2 regions of the Pseudomonas sp. 3B-A001-10F genome follow, and region 1 is predicted to be linked to the other one. Evidence: predicted binding sites of a transcription regulator. Region 1 holds the regulator's gene; the other holds the start of a gene.
What was found. Region 1 encodes sigma-54, which starts transcription at its own class of promoters, with help from an activator protein. Its sites were predicted from a motif close to ANTGGCATNNANNTTGCTNT; they were not measured.
Positions count from the first base shown of each region.

Region 2: AC0ZWN_RS20910 (circularly permuted type 2 ATP-grasp protein) is a predicted target of sigma-54. The motif match lies at 5,799-5,818, and genes of this name have one in related genera.

Region 1 is NZ_JBQYFW010000032.1:8,501-16,931, forward strand. Features, by position in the region: gene AC0ZWN_RS23315 (KpsF/GutQ family sugar-phosphate isomerase) at 1-950, shown strand, start outside; gene AC0ZWN_RS23320 (KdsC family phosphatase) at 950-1,474, shown strand; gene lptC (LPS export ABC transporter periplasmic protein LptC) at 1,483-2,055, shown strand; gene lptA (lipopolysaccharide transport periplasmic protein LptA) at 2,042-2,587, shown strand; gene lptB (LPS export ABC transporter ATP-binding protein) at 2,587-3,312, shown strand; gene AC0ZWN_RS23340 (RNA polymerase factor sigma-54) at 3,500-4,993, shown strand; gene hpf (ribosome hibernation-promoting factor, HPF/YfiA family) at 5,067-5,375, shown strand; gene ptsN (PTS IIA-like nitrogen regulatory protein PtsN) at 5,387-5,851, shown strand; gene rapZ (RNase adapter RapZ) at 5,854-6,711, shown strand; gene AC0ZWN_RS23360 (HPr family phosphocarrier protein) at 6,727-7,002, shown strand; gene AC0ZWN_RS23365 (ZIP family metal transporter) at 7,097-7,990, opposite strand; gene AC0ZWN_RS23370 (superoxide dismutase) at 8,021-8,431, opposite strand, start outside.
Region 2 is NZ_JBQYFW010000025.1:63,110-71,540, reverse strand. Features, by position in the region: gene AC0ZWN_RS20930 (acetyl-CoA C-acetyltransferase) at 1-1,074, opposite strand, end outside; gene AC0ZWN_RS20925 (c-type cytochrome) at 1,660-2,481, shown strand; gene AC0ZWN_RS20920 (transglutaminase family protein) at 2,594-3,397, opposite strand; gene AC0ZWN_RS20915 (alpha-E domain-containing protein) at 3,394-4,344, opposite strand; gene AC0ZWN_RS20910 (circularly permuted type 2 ATP-grasp protein) at 4,357-5,766, opposite strand; gene AC0ZWN_RS20905 (ribonuclease E inhibitor RraB) at 6,254-6,601, opposite strand; gene AC0ZWN_RS20900 (hypothetical protein) at 6,810-7,043, opposite strand; gene speE (polyamine aminopropyltransferase) at 7,281-8,156, opposite strand; gene AC0ZWN_RS20890 (PLDc N-terminal domain-containing protein) at 8,397-8,431, opposite strand, start outside.

The DNA of each region.
Region 1 (8,431 bases):
AATCGGCACAACGCACCATCCAACTCGAAGTGGAAGCCGTACAAGGCTTGTTGCCCCATATCGACGCCGATTTCGTACGCGCTTGCGAGATGATTCTGGCCAGTAAAGGCCGTGTAGTCGTGGTTGGCATGGGCAAGTCCGGGCACATCGGCAACAAGATTGCAGCCACCCTGGCCAGCACCGGCACCCCGGCCTTTTTTGTCCACCCGGCCGAAGCCAGTCATGGCGACATGGGCATGATCACTCGTGACGATGTGATTCTGGCCCTGTCGAACTCCGGCTCGACCAATGAAATCGTAACCCTGCTGCCGTTGATCAAACGTCTGGGCATCCAGCTGATCAGCGTCACCGGCAACCCGCAATCGCCGCTGGCCAAGGCTGCCGAGGTCAATCTCAATGTTCATGTCGAGCATGAAGCCTGCCCGCTGAACCTGGCACCGACCTCGTCGACGACCGCAGCACTGGTCATGGGCGATGCGCTGGCCGTGGCACTGCTGGAAGCACGCGGCTTCACCGCCGAAGATTTCGCTTTCTCGCACCCGGGTGGCGCCCTCGGCCGTCGCCTGCTGCTGAAAGTGGAAAACGTCATGCACGCCGGACAAGAGTTGCCGCAAGTCCAACGCGGCACGCTGCTCAAGGACGCACTGATGGAAATGACCCGTAAAGGTCTGGGCATGACCGTCATCCTTGAAACCGACGGTAAACTCGCCGGGATCTTCACCGACGGCGACTTGCGCCGCACGCTGGATCGCAGCATCGACATTCGCAGCGCCACCATCGACCAGGTAATGACGGCCCACGGCAAGACTGCCCGCCCGGAAATGCTGGCCGCCGAAGCCCTGAAAATCATGGAAGATCACCGAATCAACGCATTGGTAGTCGTAGACGAGGAAGATCGCCCGGTCGGCGCCTTCAACCTCTCCGATCTGCTACGCGCAGGAGTCATGTAATGAGCAACGATCTGCTGCAACGCGGCAAAGCGATCAAACTGGCGGTTTTCGACGTCGACGGCGTCCTCACCGACGGTCGCCTGTACTTCCTTGAAGACGGCAGCGAGTTCAAGACCTTCAATACCCTCGATGGCCAAGGCATCAAAATGCTGATGAACGCCGGCGTGCAGACCGCTATCATCAGCGGTCGCAAGACACCCGTCGTTGAACGTCGAGCGAAAAACCTGGGGATTCCCCACCTGTTTCAGGGCCGTGAAGACAAACTGGTCGTGCTCGACGGCCTGCTTGCGCAACTGGGCCTAAGCTATGAAGAAGTCGCCTACCTCGGTGACGACCTGCCTGACCTGCCGGTGATCCGCCGGGTAGGCTTGGGCATGGCAGTGGCCAACGCTGCCGATTTCGTCCGCGAGCACGCCCATGGCGTTACCCGCGCCCGTGGTGGCGAAGGCGCCGCCCGCGAATTCTGCGAATTGATCCTGCGCGCCCAGGGCCGCCTCGATGCGGCCAACGCCGCGTACCTGTGAGCCAAACCATGTTCAGCAAAAAATTTCGTAACTTCCTGCTGTTCGGCTGCATCGCTGCGATTTTCGCAGCGGTCGGCTATTGGAATATCAGCCCGGAACGCTTTCTCGACAAACCACCGGTCACCTCGGTTGAAACGCCTATCGACTGGTATGCAACCAACACGCATACCCTGCAATACCTGCCGGATGGCAAGGTGCAGTATGAGATGACGTCCGAAAAAGCCGAGCACGTGAAGGCAACCGACGTCACGCTCGTGACCAAACCCGACCTGAACATGTATCGCGGAACAGAATTTCCGTGGCACGTGACCAGTGAGCGCGGTGAAGTGAACTCAGGCGGCACCGAAGTCGAATTGATCGACTCGGTACGCGTTGCGCGCACCGATGAAAAGAAGCGTGACATCCTGATCACGTCCACTCGCATGACCGTGTTCCCGCAGCAGGAATATGCGCAGACCGAGCAACCCGTTAGAATCGACGGCGCTGGCGGTGTATCGACTGGCGTTGGAATGAAAGCGTACCTGAAGGAAAGCAGGATACACCTGCTATCGAACGTAAGAGGACAGTATGAGGCTCGTTAAAACCCTCCCTATTTTGCTCAGTCTGGGCGCAGCACTGGGAAGCGTGAGCGCCTGGGCTCTGCCGAACGATCAGCAGCAACCTATCCGCATTCAGGCCGACGACGCCCAACTGGACGACAAGAACGGCATCGCCACCTATAAAGGTGATGTGATCATCACCCAAGGTTCGATGATCGTTAAAGGCAACACCGTCACCATGACTCGCGCGCCGAATGGAGATATCGACGTAGTGACCTCCGTGGGCAACCTGGCTTATTTCGAGCAGCTGCAAACCCAGGGCGACACCAAACCGGTTCAAGGCTACGGCGTGACGATTCAATACCATGCCCAGCAAAACCGCGTCGTGCTGATCGACAAGGCCAAGGTCGTCGACAAAGACGGCAACGTCACTCAGGGCGAGAAAATCGTCTACGACACCGTGAAGAAACTGGCCAGCGCTGGTCGCGCTACCGGCAGCAAGGTCACCGAAACGCGTCCGCGCATCGACATGGTGATCCAGCCGAAGAAGAAAACCGACGAGAAAACCCAGTAATGGCAACTCTGAAAGCTCAGCACCTGGCCAAGGCCTATAAAAGCCGCCAGGTCGTGCGTGACGTCAGCCTGTCGATCGACAGCGGCCAGATCGTCGGCCTTCTCGGCCCGAACGGTGCCGGCAAGACCACGTGTTTCTACATGATCGTCGGCCTGGTACAGGCCGATCAGGGTCGCGTGCTGATCGACGATCTGGACGTCAGCCACCAGCCGATGCACGGTCGCGCCAAGGCCGGTATCGGCTATCTGCCGCAAGAAGCGTCGATCTTCCGCAAACTGTCGGTGGCCGACAACATCATGGCCATCCTCGAGACCCGTCAGGAGCTCGACAAGGCCGGCCGTCGCAAGGAGCTGGAAAGCCTGCTGCAGGAATTCCACATCAGCCACATCCGCGACAACCTTGGCATGAGCCTGTCCGGTGGTGAACGTCGCCGGGTGGAAATCGCTCGCGCGCTGGCAACGGCACCGAAATTCATCCTGCTCGACGAACCGTTCGCCGGTGTCGATCCGATCTCGGTCGGCGACATCAAGCAGATCATCCACCACCTCAAGGCTAAGGGCATCGGTGTATTGATCACCGACCACAACGTCCGTGAGACGCTGGACATCTGCGAAACCGCTTACATCGTCAACGATGGTCAACTGATCGCCGAAGGCGATGCAGAAACCATCCTGGCCAACGATCTGGTCAAGGAAGTGTATCTGGGCCACGAGTTCCGCTTGTAAGCGTAACAGTGCCCGGTGCGCCGCCCGGGCGCTGTATCGATTCAAGCAGGAATTAATACGCTTTAATTGTTACAGCGCTCTAGGCAAACACTTCAGTTTCAGGCATATAATTTGCTTAAGTTTGGCGCCCCGGCGCCCTGTAGTGGATGGCGCATAGCGCCGGCGAATAAGGTGTTAAGCCCCTGCCATGAAACCATCGCTAGTCTTGAGAATGGGCCAGCAGCTGACGATGACACCGCAGCTGCAACAGGCCATCCGCCTGCTCCAATTGTCGACCCTGGATCTGCAACAGGAAATCCAGGAGGCGCTGGAATCCAATCCGATGCTCGAACGCCAGGAAGAAGGCGAAGACTTCGACAATTCCGACCCCATGGCCGACAACGCCGAACAGAAGCCCAACACCGAGATCCAGGAACCCTCGTATCAGGAAACCGCGCCCACGGTGGACAACCTGGAGGAAGGCGACTGGAGCGAGCGTATCCCCAACGAACTGCCGGTCGATACCGCCTGGGAAGACGTCTATCAGACCAGCGCCAGCAGCCTGCCCAGCAGCGATGACGACGAATGGGACTTCACCACCCGCACGTCCGCCGGCGAGAGCCTGCAAAGCCACCTGTTGTGGCAGCTGAACCTGGCACCGATGTCCGACACCGATCGCCTGATCGCCGTCACCCTGATCGATTGCATCAACAATCAGGGCTACCTGGACGAAACCCTCGAAGAAATCCTCGAGGCGTTCGATCCGGAACTCGACATCGAACTCGATGAAATCGAAGCCGTCCTGCACCGCATTCAGCAATTCGAACCCGCTGGTATTGGCGCGCGCAACCTTAGTGAATGCCTGCTGCTTCAATTGCGTCAGCTACCCGCCAAGACGCCTTGGCTGGCTGAAGCGAAACGTTTGGTCAGCGATTACATCGACCTGCTCGGCAGCCGCGATTACAGCCAGTTGATGCGCCGCATGAAGCTCAAGGAAGACGAGCTGCGCCAGGTCATCGAACTGGTGCAAAGCCTCAATCCGCGCCCTGGCTCGCAAATCGAATCCACTGAAGCCGAATACGTTGTCCCTGACGTCATCGTGCGCAAGGACAACGAGCGCTGGCTGGTCGAGCTGAATCAGGAATCGGTGCCGCGTCTGCGCGTCAACGCCCAGTACGCCGGTTTCGTCCGCCGTGCCGACACCAGCGCCGACAACACCTTCATGCGCAATCAGTTGCAGGAAGCCCGCTGGTTCATCAAGAGCCTGCAGAGCCGCAACGAAACCCTGATGAAAGTAGCCACCCAGATCGTCGAGCATCAGCGCGGCTTTCTGGAGTACGGCGACGAGGCCATGAAGCCGTTGGTTCTGCACGACATCGCTGAAGCGGTCGGCATGCACGAATCGACCATTTCCAGGGTGACAACGCAGAAATTCATGCATACCCCGCGCGGTATTTATGAACTGAAATACTTTTTCTCCAGCCACGTCAGCACCTCCGAAGGCGGCGAATGCTCGTCCACGGCGATCCGCGCGATCATCAAAAAACTGGTTGCCGCGGAAAATCAGAAAAAGCCGTTGAGTGACAGCAAGATCGCTGGTTTACTGGAGGCACAAGGCATTCAGGTGGCTCGCCGCACCGTCGCCAAGTACCGCGAATCCCTCGGGATCGCGCCTTCGAGCGAACGCAAGCGGTTGATGTAAGCCACGTTACAGCGTTCCAGTGGCAGGCTATCCAGCCTGCCGCTTTATGCACTGGCAACGAAGGAGAAGCTGTATGCAAGTCAACATCAGTGGACACCAACTGGAAGTGACCGAACCTCTGCGCACCTACATCAACGAAAAACTCGACCGATTAGAGCGCCATTTCGACAAGATCACCAACGTGCAAGTCACGATGTGCGTCGAAAAGCTGAAGCAGAAAATCGAAGCCACCTTGCATATTCCCGGCGGAGAAGTGGTTGCCAATGCCGAGCATGACGACATGTATGCCGCCATTGACCTACTGACCGACAAGCTGGATCGTCAACTCAAAAAGCATAAGGAAAAGACCCAGAGCCTCCTCCAGGGCGCGACCGGTCGATAACCCCCCATTCCATGATCCGACTTGAAAGTATCCTGACCCCCGGCCGTTCCCTTGTGAACGTGCCGGGCGGCAGTAAAAAGAAAGCCCTCGAACAAATTGCCAACCTGATCGCCCGCGAAGTGGCGGATCTGGAGATGCAAGATGTCTTCGAGGCGTTGATTGCCCGTGAAAAACTCGGCTCCACCGGTTTTGGCAACGGCATCGCCATTCCTCACTGCCGCCTCAAGGGTTGCACAGCACCGATCAGTGCGCTGATGCACCTTGATGCTCCGATTGATTTCGACGCCATTGACGGCGCACCGGTTGACCTGCTGTTTGTTTTGCTGGTCCCGGAGGCTGCCACCGATGCGCACCTGGAGCTGCTGCGCCAGATCGCCAGCATGCTCGATCGCAAGGAAGTGCGTGAAAAACTGCGCAGCGCTCCAAGCAATGAAGCGTTGTATCAGGTTGTCCTGGACGAGCAGAACGGGCACTAATCATGCGCTTGATCATCGTCAGTGGCCGTTCCGGCTCGGGTAAAAGTACGGCTCTGGATGTCCTTGAGGACAACGGCTATTACTGCATCGACAACCTGCCTGCAGGCTTGCTGCCGGAACTGGCCGAACGCGCGCTGATTCACACGGAACTGGCGCAGCCGCTGGTAGCCGTGTCCATCGATGCGCGCAACCTGCCGAGCCACCTGACACGCTTTCCAGAACTGCTTGAAGATGTCCGGGCCAAACACATCCAGTGCGACGTCCTGTATCTGGACGCCGACGAAGAAACCCTGCTCAAGCGTTTCTCCGAAACCCGCCGTCGTCACCCGCTGAGCAACGCCAACCGCTCACTGGCCGAGGCGATCCAGGATGAAACCGCCCTGCTCGGCCCGATCGCCGACCTCGCGGACCTGAAGATCAACACCACCAATCTGAACCTGTACCAATTGCGCGACTCCATCAAGCTGCGTCTGCTGAACCAGCCGGAGCCGGGGACCGCATTTCTGGTCGAGTCCTTCGGCTTCAAGCGCGGCATGCCGGTGGATGCGGATCTGGTGTTCGATGTGCGCTGCCTGCCCAATCCGTACTGGAAGCCGGAACTGCGCGCGCAATCGGGTCTCGATGCGCCGGTGGCTGAATACCTGGCGGCACAGCCGGAGGTCGAAGAAATGTTTCAGGACATCTTCACCTACCTGCACAAGTGGCTGCCGCGCTTCGCCGCGAGCAACCGCGCTTACGTCACCATTGCCATTGGCTGCACCGGCGGGCATCACCGCTCCGTCTACCTGACCGAACGTCTGGGTCAGGCCCTGCAGAAAACCCTGAAGAACGTCCAGGTTCGCCACCGCGACCTCACTTAAAGGATTCACACCGCGATGCCTGCTCTGGAAATCGAAATCATCAACAAGCTGGGCCTGCATGCCCGCGCATCGGCCAAGTTTGTCGGGGTGGCCGGGCAGTATCCGGATTGCACGATCAGAGTGGGCCGCGATAAAGACCACACGGTCGATGGCAAAAGCATCATGGCGATGATGATGCTAGCGGCTGGCAAGGGCACCAAGATCTATCTGAGTACCGAAGGTGAAAAGGATCAGGAGGCGCTGGATGCGCTGGTGGCGTTGATCAACAACTACTTCGACGAAGGCGGCTGACAGCCAAGGTCAAAAGATCGCAGCCTGCGGCAGCTCCTGCATTGGAAAACGTTCCCAGCAGGAACTGCCGCAGGCTGCGGTCTTTTGCTCTGCTTCAACCCAACGCCGTATCCATCACCATCATCAGACAAAACCCGATCAACAGGCCAAGACTGGCCAGTTTGTCATGACCATTGCGTCGCGACTCGGGAATCACTTCATGGGTCACTACCAGCAACATCGCCCCCGCCGCCAGAGCTAGTCCTAATGGCAACAACACCTGCGCCAGACTGACCAGCCACGCACATAACAACGCAAACACCGGTTCGACCAGACCTGACGCCGCACCGATCAGGAACGCCCTGACCCGCGACATCCCCGCCCCGGCCAACACCAACGCGATCACCAGACCTTCCGGGACATCCTGCAAAGCGATACCCATGGCCAGGCTGTCCGCATCCGGCATGCCGCCGCCAGCAGAAACGCCGACGGCCATGCCTTCAGGGATGTTATGGGCAATGATGGCGAACACGAACAACCAGATCCGTGGTGGAATCACCGGATGCTCGACGGTGCCGACGAGCATTTCCGGGGACGCGCCGGAAACCTTGCGATCGACCAGATACAGCCCGAACGCACCCAGCATGATGCCGAAGCAGATCAGGCCGCTGGCGCCCCACGGTGTCAGTCCGAGGCTTTCGGCGGCAGCAATGCCCGGCACGATCAGCGAAAACGCCGTCGCCGCCAGCATCACCCCGGCACCAAAACCCAGCAAGGTATCACTGAGTGCCTGCGGCATCCGCCGGATCACCAGCACTGGCACAGCCCCGAGCGCCGTGCCGAGGGCGCAGATCGCACCGCCCTGCAACGCGCGCAACAGCCTCGGTTCCAGATTCAGCCATTCCAGTCCGTGGGCGACCAGCAAAGTCATGCCCGCCAACAGCAACAGCGATCCCACTGCGTAACGAAACATACGCCCACTTCCGATCGCCAGTGTTTCAGTGCCCATAGTCAGCCTTGGATTGTTTTTATAGAAGACTTAAACCAGCGCAGCCTGATAACGCGCAGCGACTTCAGGCCAATTGATCACGTTATAAAAGGCGTTGATGTATTCCGGCCGACGGTTCTGATACCGCAGGTAGTAGGCGTGCTCCCAGACATCGAGGCCGAGAATCGGCGTGTTGCCGTTCATCAAGGGGCTGTCCTGGTTGCCGCTGCTTTCCACCAGCAGTTTTTTCTCCGGGGTCACGCTCAGCCAGGCCCAGCCACTGCCGAAACGGGTCAGTGCGGCTTTGGTGAAGGCTTCCTTGAAGCTGTCGAGACCGCCCAATTGCTCATCGATGGCCTTGGCCAGCGCGCCGTCCGGTTTGCCGCCGCCGCTTGGCACCATCACTTCCCAGAACAGCGAGTGATTGGCGTGACCGCCGCCCTGATTGATCACTGCCGCACG
Region 2 (8,431 bases), on a different contig from region 1:
CGGGTGGCCCATAGCGATGGAACCGCCGTTGACGTTGACCTTGTCCGGGTCGACTGCCATGTCCTTGATGAACTTCAGCACCACCGAGGCAAACGCTTCGTTGACCTCGAACAGGTCGATGTCTTCAACGCGCAGCCCGGCCTTTGCCAGTGCCTTGCGCGTTGCCGGCGCCGGGCCGGTGAGCATGATGGTCGGATCGGTGCTGGTGACCGCCGTGGCGACAATGCGCGCCCGAGGTTGCAGGCCCAGCGCACGCCCCTTGGATTCGGAGCCGATCAGCATCAGTGCTGCACCGTCGACGATCCCTGAGCTGTTGCCCGGGGTGTGCACGTGATTGATGCGTTCGACATGGCTGTAGACCCGCAGCGCCGTGGCGTCAAAACCCATCTGGCCGATCATTTCGAAACTCGGCTTGAGCTTGCCCAAGCCTTCCAGAGTCGACTCGGCACGAATGAACTCATCGTGATCGAGCAGAATGATGCCGTTCTGGTCCTGCACCGGCACCAGCGACTTGTTGAACGAGCCGTCAGCCCGGGCCCGCGCGGCCTTCTGTTGCGAGTGCAGCGCATAGGCATCGACGTCCTGACGGCTGAAGCCTTCCAGCGTGGCGATAAGGTCCGCGCCAACACCTTGCGGAGTGAAATGACTGTGCAGGTTGGTTTGCGGGTCCAGCGCCCAGGCGCCACCGTCGCTGCCCATTGGCACCCGCGACATCGACTCGACGCCACCGACCACCACCAGGTCTTCGAAGCCCGAACGCACTTTCATTGCGCCAAAGTTGACCGCTTCGAGTCCCGAGGCGCAGAAACGGTTGATCTGCACACCCGCGACACTGACGTCCCAATCGGCCACTTGCACTGCGGTTTTGGCGATGTCCGAGCCCTGATCGCCAATCGGCGTCACGCAGCCAATGACCACGTCATCGACCTGACTGGTGTCCAGCGCGGTGCGCGCTTGCAGCGCGGCCAGCAGACCGGCCAGCAGATTCACCGGTTTGACGCTGTGCAGGGCGCCATCGGCCTTGCCTTTGCCACGGGGCGTGCGTAACGCATCGAATATCAAAGCTTGGGTCATGACGTCCTCGAACCTGTGCGGGGAGAGATTGCTTGTACCTCCACTCTTGACCCGAGCGGCCATGGATTCAATGACCACAGCGCTCAATGCGGTTGACGCACACGCTCAGACGGACGGTCATCGGAGGCTGGGTGAACCGGTTCAGGTCGGCGAGTTGTCTAGCCAGCGGGCGGCAAAGAAGCTGGCAATAAGCCTCATGCCTTTTTTATCGCATCTGACAAGTACTCCATATGAAATGGATCTAAGCCAAGCGTGACGCGGCCCCTAATGTAGAACATGTACGTCAGGGTCGTCGGGTTTTGCCGAGGCAGACGTTCTTCAACAGGAAGTGCAGCGCTTGCCGTCATGGATATGCAGGCAGGCATCAGGAAATAACAATAAAGGCGGTCAAGCCATGTTCAAACAACCGAAAGTTCGTCAAGCAGGGCTCATTCTTTTCGCCACGACGCTGTTGTTGATTTTGCCGAATCTGACCAAGGTCATCGGCTGAGTCGAGCGCCGGGCGCTGCTCATCGCCATTGAAAATGTGACTGGCCCGCTACCTGGGCCAGCGTGGCTGTGCCAACCTTGGCGCACTCCCACGACATGGACGGCGATCATTTGAAAGCGCTCATTGTGTTCGGGGCCATGCTGCTGAGCATGCCCTTGTCTGCCGCACAGTTGGATCTGCAACTGGGCGCAAGCAGCCGCACCTGGCAGACCGAGGAATTGCTCAAGCATCCTCAACTGCAAACCCTGACGATCAAAAACGATGTGTCCTACAAGAAGGACATGACTTATCGCGCCGTGCCGGTGGCCTCATTGCTGACAGGGATCAAACCGCAGGATCACCTGCAAGCGGTTGCACTGGACGGCTTTGCCGCCGAGTTGTCAGCTGCGCCGTTGCTTAATACAACAGGTGCGCGAGCATGGCTGGCCATCGAAGATCCGGCGCAGCCGTGGCCACCGCTGTCGGAAGGCAAGCACAGCGCCGGGCCGTTTTATCTGGTCTGGACCGATCCGCAGGCCGGCAATATCAGCCCGGAGCAATGGCCGTTCGAAGTCGCGAGCATCAAGCGCATGGCGCCAGTGGCGGAGCGTTTCCCTGCCCTGCTGCCGGATCCTGCGTTGAAAGCAGATGACCCGGTGAATCAAGGGTTTGCGCTGTTTCAGAAAAACTGTCTGGCGTGTCACCGGTTGAACGGTGCGGGGGATGCGCAATTCGGGCCGGATCTGAATATTCCTTACAGCCCGACCGAGTATTTCGGCGCGGATTTCCTCAAGCGCTACATTCGTGATCCGCAGAGTTTGCGTCAGTGGCCGCAGGCGAAGATGCCGGGGTTTTCGGTGGAGGTGTTACCAGAGGGGAATCTGGAAATGCTGGTGGGGTATCTCAAGCACATGGCCGGGCGCAAGGTTAAGCCCTGAGCACATTTCCTTGTAGGAGTGAGCCTGCTCGCGATAGCGGTGTATCAGTCAGCACATTTGTAACTGACAGACCGCTATCGCGAGCAGGCTCGCTCCCACAGGGGTACGGCGTTTACTGCTGTTGCACCGAGATGATCGGGGTTGGCGAGACGAACACTTTCGCATGCATCTGCTCACACCCACCGCCACGACGCATGCCGCGCACCGGGCAGGCATCCAGATAATCCAGACCCACCGCCAGTTTCAGATGACGCTCCGGCCGCGCCAGTTCATTGGTCACATCGAAGCTGTACCAGGCGTCATCCAGCCACGCTTCAGCCCATGCATGGCTGGCTAGATGCTCGCAATCCTCGCTGTACAGATACCCCGACACATAACGCGACGGAATCCCGAGACTGCGTGCGCAAGCCAGAAACGCGTGAGCATGATCCTGGCAAACACCCGCACGCCCGGCGAAGGCCTCAGCGGCGCTGGTATCGACCTCGGTGGACCCCGGCGTGTAGGTCATGTGCTGATTCAAGCCGTGCATCAGATCGATCAGCGCCGTGCGATCACGCCGCTGCTTGCAGGATTTCTCGGCGAACGCGCGTAACGCCTCATCCGCCTCGGTCAAACGGGTAAAGCGCAGGAACGGCAGCGCCGACTGGCTTTCATGCTCGGCCTCGCGCAGTTCGTCGATATCGACCTGCCCGCGCGCACCAATGATGATCGCTTCGTGCGGTTCATCCATGGTCAGCACATGCAGGATGTTGCCGAACGGATCGAGTTGCGCACGCACCGGGCGCGGCAGGTCGAGCTGCCAGCTCAACACGTGTTGACGTTCGCTATCGTGTGGGGTCAGTCGCAGGTACTGGATGCTCGCCCGCACCTGATCTTCGTAGTGATAGGTGGTCTCGTGGCTTATGGAAAGTCTCATGCAGCCTCCAGGTAGGAACTGTGAATGGCGTTGCCCAGCTGGCGCACCAGCGGGATGAATTCGGTCAGCCAGGCGTGCAGGCCTTCCTCGAGAATTTCGTTGATGCCGGTGTAGCGCAGGCGCGCGTCCATTTCTGCCGCCAGACGTTGTGCCGGTCGACCGTTGGCACCGGGCAACTGCGCAAGAATCTGATCGATCTCCTCGGTGCAGGCCCGCAGCGAGCGCGGTACATCGGCACGCAACAGCAACAACTCGGCAACATGCCGGGCGCCGGGCGCATCGCGGTAGATTTCGGTGTAGGCCTCGAATGACGACAAGGCGCGCAGCAAGGCGCTCCATTGGTAGTAGGCGTGGGCCGTACCGTCGCTGACTGCTTCAGCCTGATCGCCGGCCATTTCATAGCGGGCATCGAGCAATCGCAGGGTGTTGTCCGCGCGTTCGATGAACGTACCGAGGCGAATGAAACGAAACGCATCATTACGCATGATCGTGCCGTACGACGCACCACGAAACAGGTGCGAACGCTCCTTGATCCATTCGCAGAAACGGCTCATGCCATAGCGACTGAGGCCCTGTTCGGCGATGCCGCGAATTTCCAGCCACGTCGAATTGATGTTCTCCCACATGTCCGCCGTGATCCGCCCACGCACCGCATGGGCGCTGGCCCGAGCCGCGCCGAGGCAGCTGTAAATGCTCGCCGGGTTAGCCGCATCGAGGGCAAAAAAGTGCAGCAGACGCTCAGCATGCAGCGCGCCATGGCGCTCGAGGTAATCGTCGAGGGTGCCGGTGATCAGCAGCGGCATGGCCAATTCGTGCAAACCGTCGCCGCGACCGTCCTGCGGCATCAGCGACAGCGAATAACTGATGTCGAGCATCCGCGCGAGATTTTCCGCCCGCTCCAGGTAACGCGACATCCAATACAGATCCGAGGCAGTTCTACTTAACATGGCAAGCTTCCTTCAATCCTCGACCACCCAGGTGTCCTTGGTTCCGCCACCCTGGGAGGAATTCACCACCAAGGAGCCTTCGCGCAGCGCCACACGGGTCAACCCCCCAGGCACTACCCGGGTTTCGCGCCCGGACAAGACAAACGGACGCAAGTCGATATGGCGCGGCGCGATGCCGTTTTCGACAAAGGTCGGACAGGTCGACAGCGACAGCGTCGGTTGCGCGATGTACGCGTGGGGTTTGGCTTTGATCCGTTCGCGGAAAGCATCGATTTCCGCTTTCGTCGATGCCGGCCCGACCAACATTCCGTAACCGCCTGAGCCTTGGGTTTCCTTGACCACCAGATCTGGAAGATTGGCCAGCACGTGAGAAAGTTCAGACGGGTTGCGGCATTGCCAGGTCGGCACGTTCTTCAAAATCGGCTCTTCGTCGAGGTAGAACCGGATCATGTCAGTAACGAACGGATACACCGATTTGTCGTCCGCTACGCCGGTGCCGATGGCGTTGGCCAGCACCACGTTGCCCGAGCGATAAGAGGACAGCAGCCCCGGCACACCGAGCATCGAGTCGGGATTGAACGCCAGCGGATCGAGAAACGCGTCGTCGAGCCGACGGTAGATAACGTCCACCGCTTTCGGGCCGTCCGTAGTGCGCATGAAGACTTTGTCGTCGCGAACGAACAGATCCGCGCCCTCGACCAGTTCAACGCCCATTTCCCGCGCCAGGAATGCGTGTTCGAAGAACGCACTGTTGAAGCGCCCCGGCGTCAGCACCACCACGCTCGGGTCATCGATCGGACTTGAGCTTTTCAGGGTGTCGAGCAGCAGGTTCGGGTAGTGATCGATCGGGGCAATACGCTGCGCGGCGAACAGCTCCGGGAACAGTCGCATCATCATCTTGCGGTCTTCGAGCATGTAGCTGACGCCGCTCGGTGTTCGCAGGTTGTCTTCGAGCACGTAATAAGTGCCGTCGCCGTCGCGCACCAGATCGACGCCGGAGATGTGCGAATAGATATCGCGGTGCAGATCCAGGCCTTGCATCGCCAACTGATATTGCTCGTTGGCCAGCACCTGTTCGGCGGGAATAATCCCGGCCTTGATAATGCGCTGCTCGTGATAAAGGTCGGCAAGGAACATGTTCAACGCCTTGACCCGCTGGATGCAGCCGCGCTCAACGATTCGCCATTCACTGGCAGGAATGCTGCGCGGGATGGTGTCGAAAGGAATCAGGCGCTCGGTGCCCTGCTCGTCGCCATAGAGCGTGAACGTAATGCCGGCGCGATGGAACAGCAGATCGGCCTCGCGTCGCCGCTGGGCCAACAGCTCATCCGGCGTATCGGCCAGCCATCGGGCGAACTCCCGATAATGCGGGCGAACCTGGCCGCCGGCATCGTACATCTCATCAAAATAGGTGCGGATCATGCCGTACTCCTTGTCACCCGGACATACAGGCCTTCGCAAGGCCCGTGCCATCGGCATAAACGCTTTGATTTCAATCGGTTGGAAATACACGCCGCAGACACCGCACCATTCCTGTGCGGCAAATGCCCCAACCGGATTGCCCCCGCTTCATTGCGACGCACTGCATCGCCTATCACCAGCATAGTCAGAGTTGATTTCACTGCCCGGCGCTGCCTGCGGATAATCCGCACATTCGCTGCAAATCTTCACCGGCCCCGGCGCCATGAAGCGGCCAGCTCAACTGATTGGGATCGCCTCGGCGGCCCGCCCCGCTGTAACCCTGACCGGTTTCCTCTCCTTATCGGTCTTCCCTTTTAGCCACCCTCTCCGGTGGCTTTTTTTTGCCTCGGTTTCTTGTTTCAGGGTTTTGCCACAGCGTTTTGCTTATGCCGGAAATGACAACGGCCAACCCGAAGGTCAGCCGTTGCTCAACAAATGAAACCAGAGATCAGTTCAAACGATGGCGGTTGCGCACCTCCTGCTTCACGCCCCAGCCTTCGATGATGCCGCCCAGCGGCTCGACCACGGCGGAAAAGCCCTGCTCGAAGTCGCCGATATCGTCATATGTCGCGTACATCACTTTGCTCAATTCCAGCGCCCACGCACCGTCATCACGCAGACTGACCTGGGCATTGATGGATTCACCGCGAAATTTGCCTGCCGCCCTGCGCGCCCGCTCCTCGTCCGGGAAAATCGCGTAGAACTCGATGGGATGGAATCGGGAAAAATCGAAACCGCCTTCTTTCATGCGGCGCAGAACATTGCTGCTGATGTCTTCTTGATAGGCTGTGCTCATGAATCGTCCCCCTCGCATAGATGGATAGACTTTCCGTATTCCCGCCCCGGGCCTTTGGCCAAAGTACGACGGCAACGTGGTTGCACGCGGGAACAAGCATGTAGCTGACAAGACCAGACCTTAGCGATCCGTTCGCTGATCTCGCTTGCAGAGTAGCCCCAAGATAGAGCTGCTGCCAAGGCCTGGTTTCAAGAGATGACAGGAACTGTCAGACGGGTGTGATGCTGCGGATTTCGATGCCATTCTGGGTTTTGAGGTTTTTCACCCCAGCATCGGCGGTGCGCCCTTCCAGATCATTCAGATCCAGCTTGGCGGCGACCGGAAGAAGCCGCTCCTTGATAAGCCGCGCTGCTTCATCATCGGACGGGCATTCCTCACGTTCGAAGACTTCATCAAGAATTTCACCGTGATCATCCACGAAAGTGACTTTCCACTTTTGCATCAGTGCCTCCTCGATCAAACCCGCAAATGGGCTTACATCTATCTCGACTTTAGACGCAGAGGGTTGGTTCAAAAGGATTACAGCGGGCGAAGATGAAAAAAACGACATCTATCGTGTGGAGCAAACAAATGTGGGAGCGAGCCTGCTCGCGAAGGGGCCTGTCCAGTCGACATATTCTTTGACTGACCTGACGCCTTCGCGAGCAAGCTCGCTCCCACAGGGATATTGCAGTGTTCTTTAATCGTTGCCTGGCTTGTTGATCGCCTGCAGCACGTACTGCGGCAAGGCGAACGCGCCGATATGGATTTCAGGGTTGTAGTAGCGGGTGACGATGCCGCTGCCGATGAAGCGCTGTTGCAGGGTTTCACGGCTGAGCTTGCGATAGGCCGGGTTGGTCGAGCCCCAGGCGAAAGTCATCGAGCCGCCGATGTAGGTCGGCACGGCGGCCTGATAGAAGTGCCAGTCCGGGAACAGGCTGTTCAGGCGACCGGCAGTGGTTTTCACTTCGTCGATCTGCATGAACGGTGTGCCGTTCTGGGTCACGAGGATGCCGCCCTCGTTCAGGCAGCGATGGCAGGCCTGATAGAAGTTCTCCGAGAACAACACTTCGCCCGGGCCGATCGGGTCGGTGGAGTCGGAGATGACCACGTCGAATTTTTCCGTGGTGGTGGCGACGAAACGCATGCCGTCGTCAATCACCAGGTTCAGGCGTGGATCGTCGTAGGCGCCGCTGGAGTGGTTCGGCAAGAACGCTTTGCACATATCGACCACGGTGCCGTCGATCTCGACCATGGTGATGTGCTCGACACCGGCGTGCTTGGTCACTTCACGGAGCATGCCGCCGTCACCGCCACCAATGATCAGCACGCGCTTGGCGCTGCCGTGGGCAAGGATTGGCACGTGGGTGAGCATTTCGTGGTAGATGAATTCGTCGGCTTCAGTGGTCTGGATCACGCCGTCCAGCGCCATGACCCGGCCCATGCGCGGGTTCTGGAAAATCACCAGGTGCTGGTGTTCGGTGCGCACTTCGTGCAGCAGTTTTTCCATGCGAAAGCGCTGGCCGTAACCTTCGTAGAGGGTTTCCAGGTACTCGCTGGTTTTGGTGACGGTCATGGTCAAGTGCTCCGATGAATGCGCGGGCGCCAATCGTGGGGGCGATTGCCCGGGAAAGGCGCGCATTCTACGTTGCCGAAGATGACAGGTAGAACCTCCCTTCATCAGCAAATCGCAATCCCTTGTAGGAGTGAGCCTGCTCGCGATAGCGGTTTTTCAGTCACTGACTCATTGACTGGAGGATAGCTATCGCGAGCAGGCTCACTCCTACAGGGTATTGCGGTGTTCTCGGGATCAGCGTCAGATCCGCACGTTGCCCCGGGGTCCGGCAATCG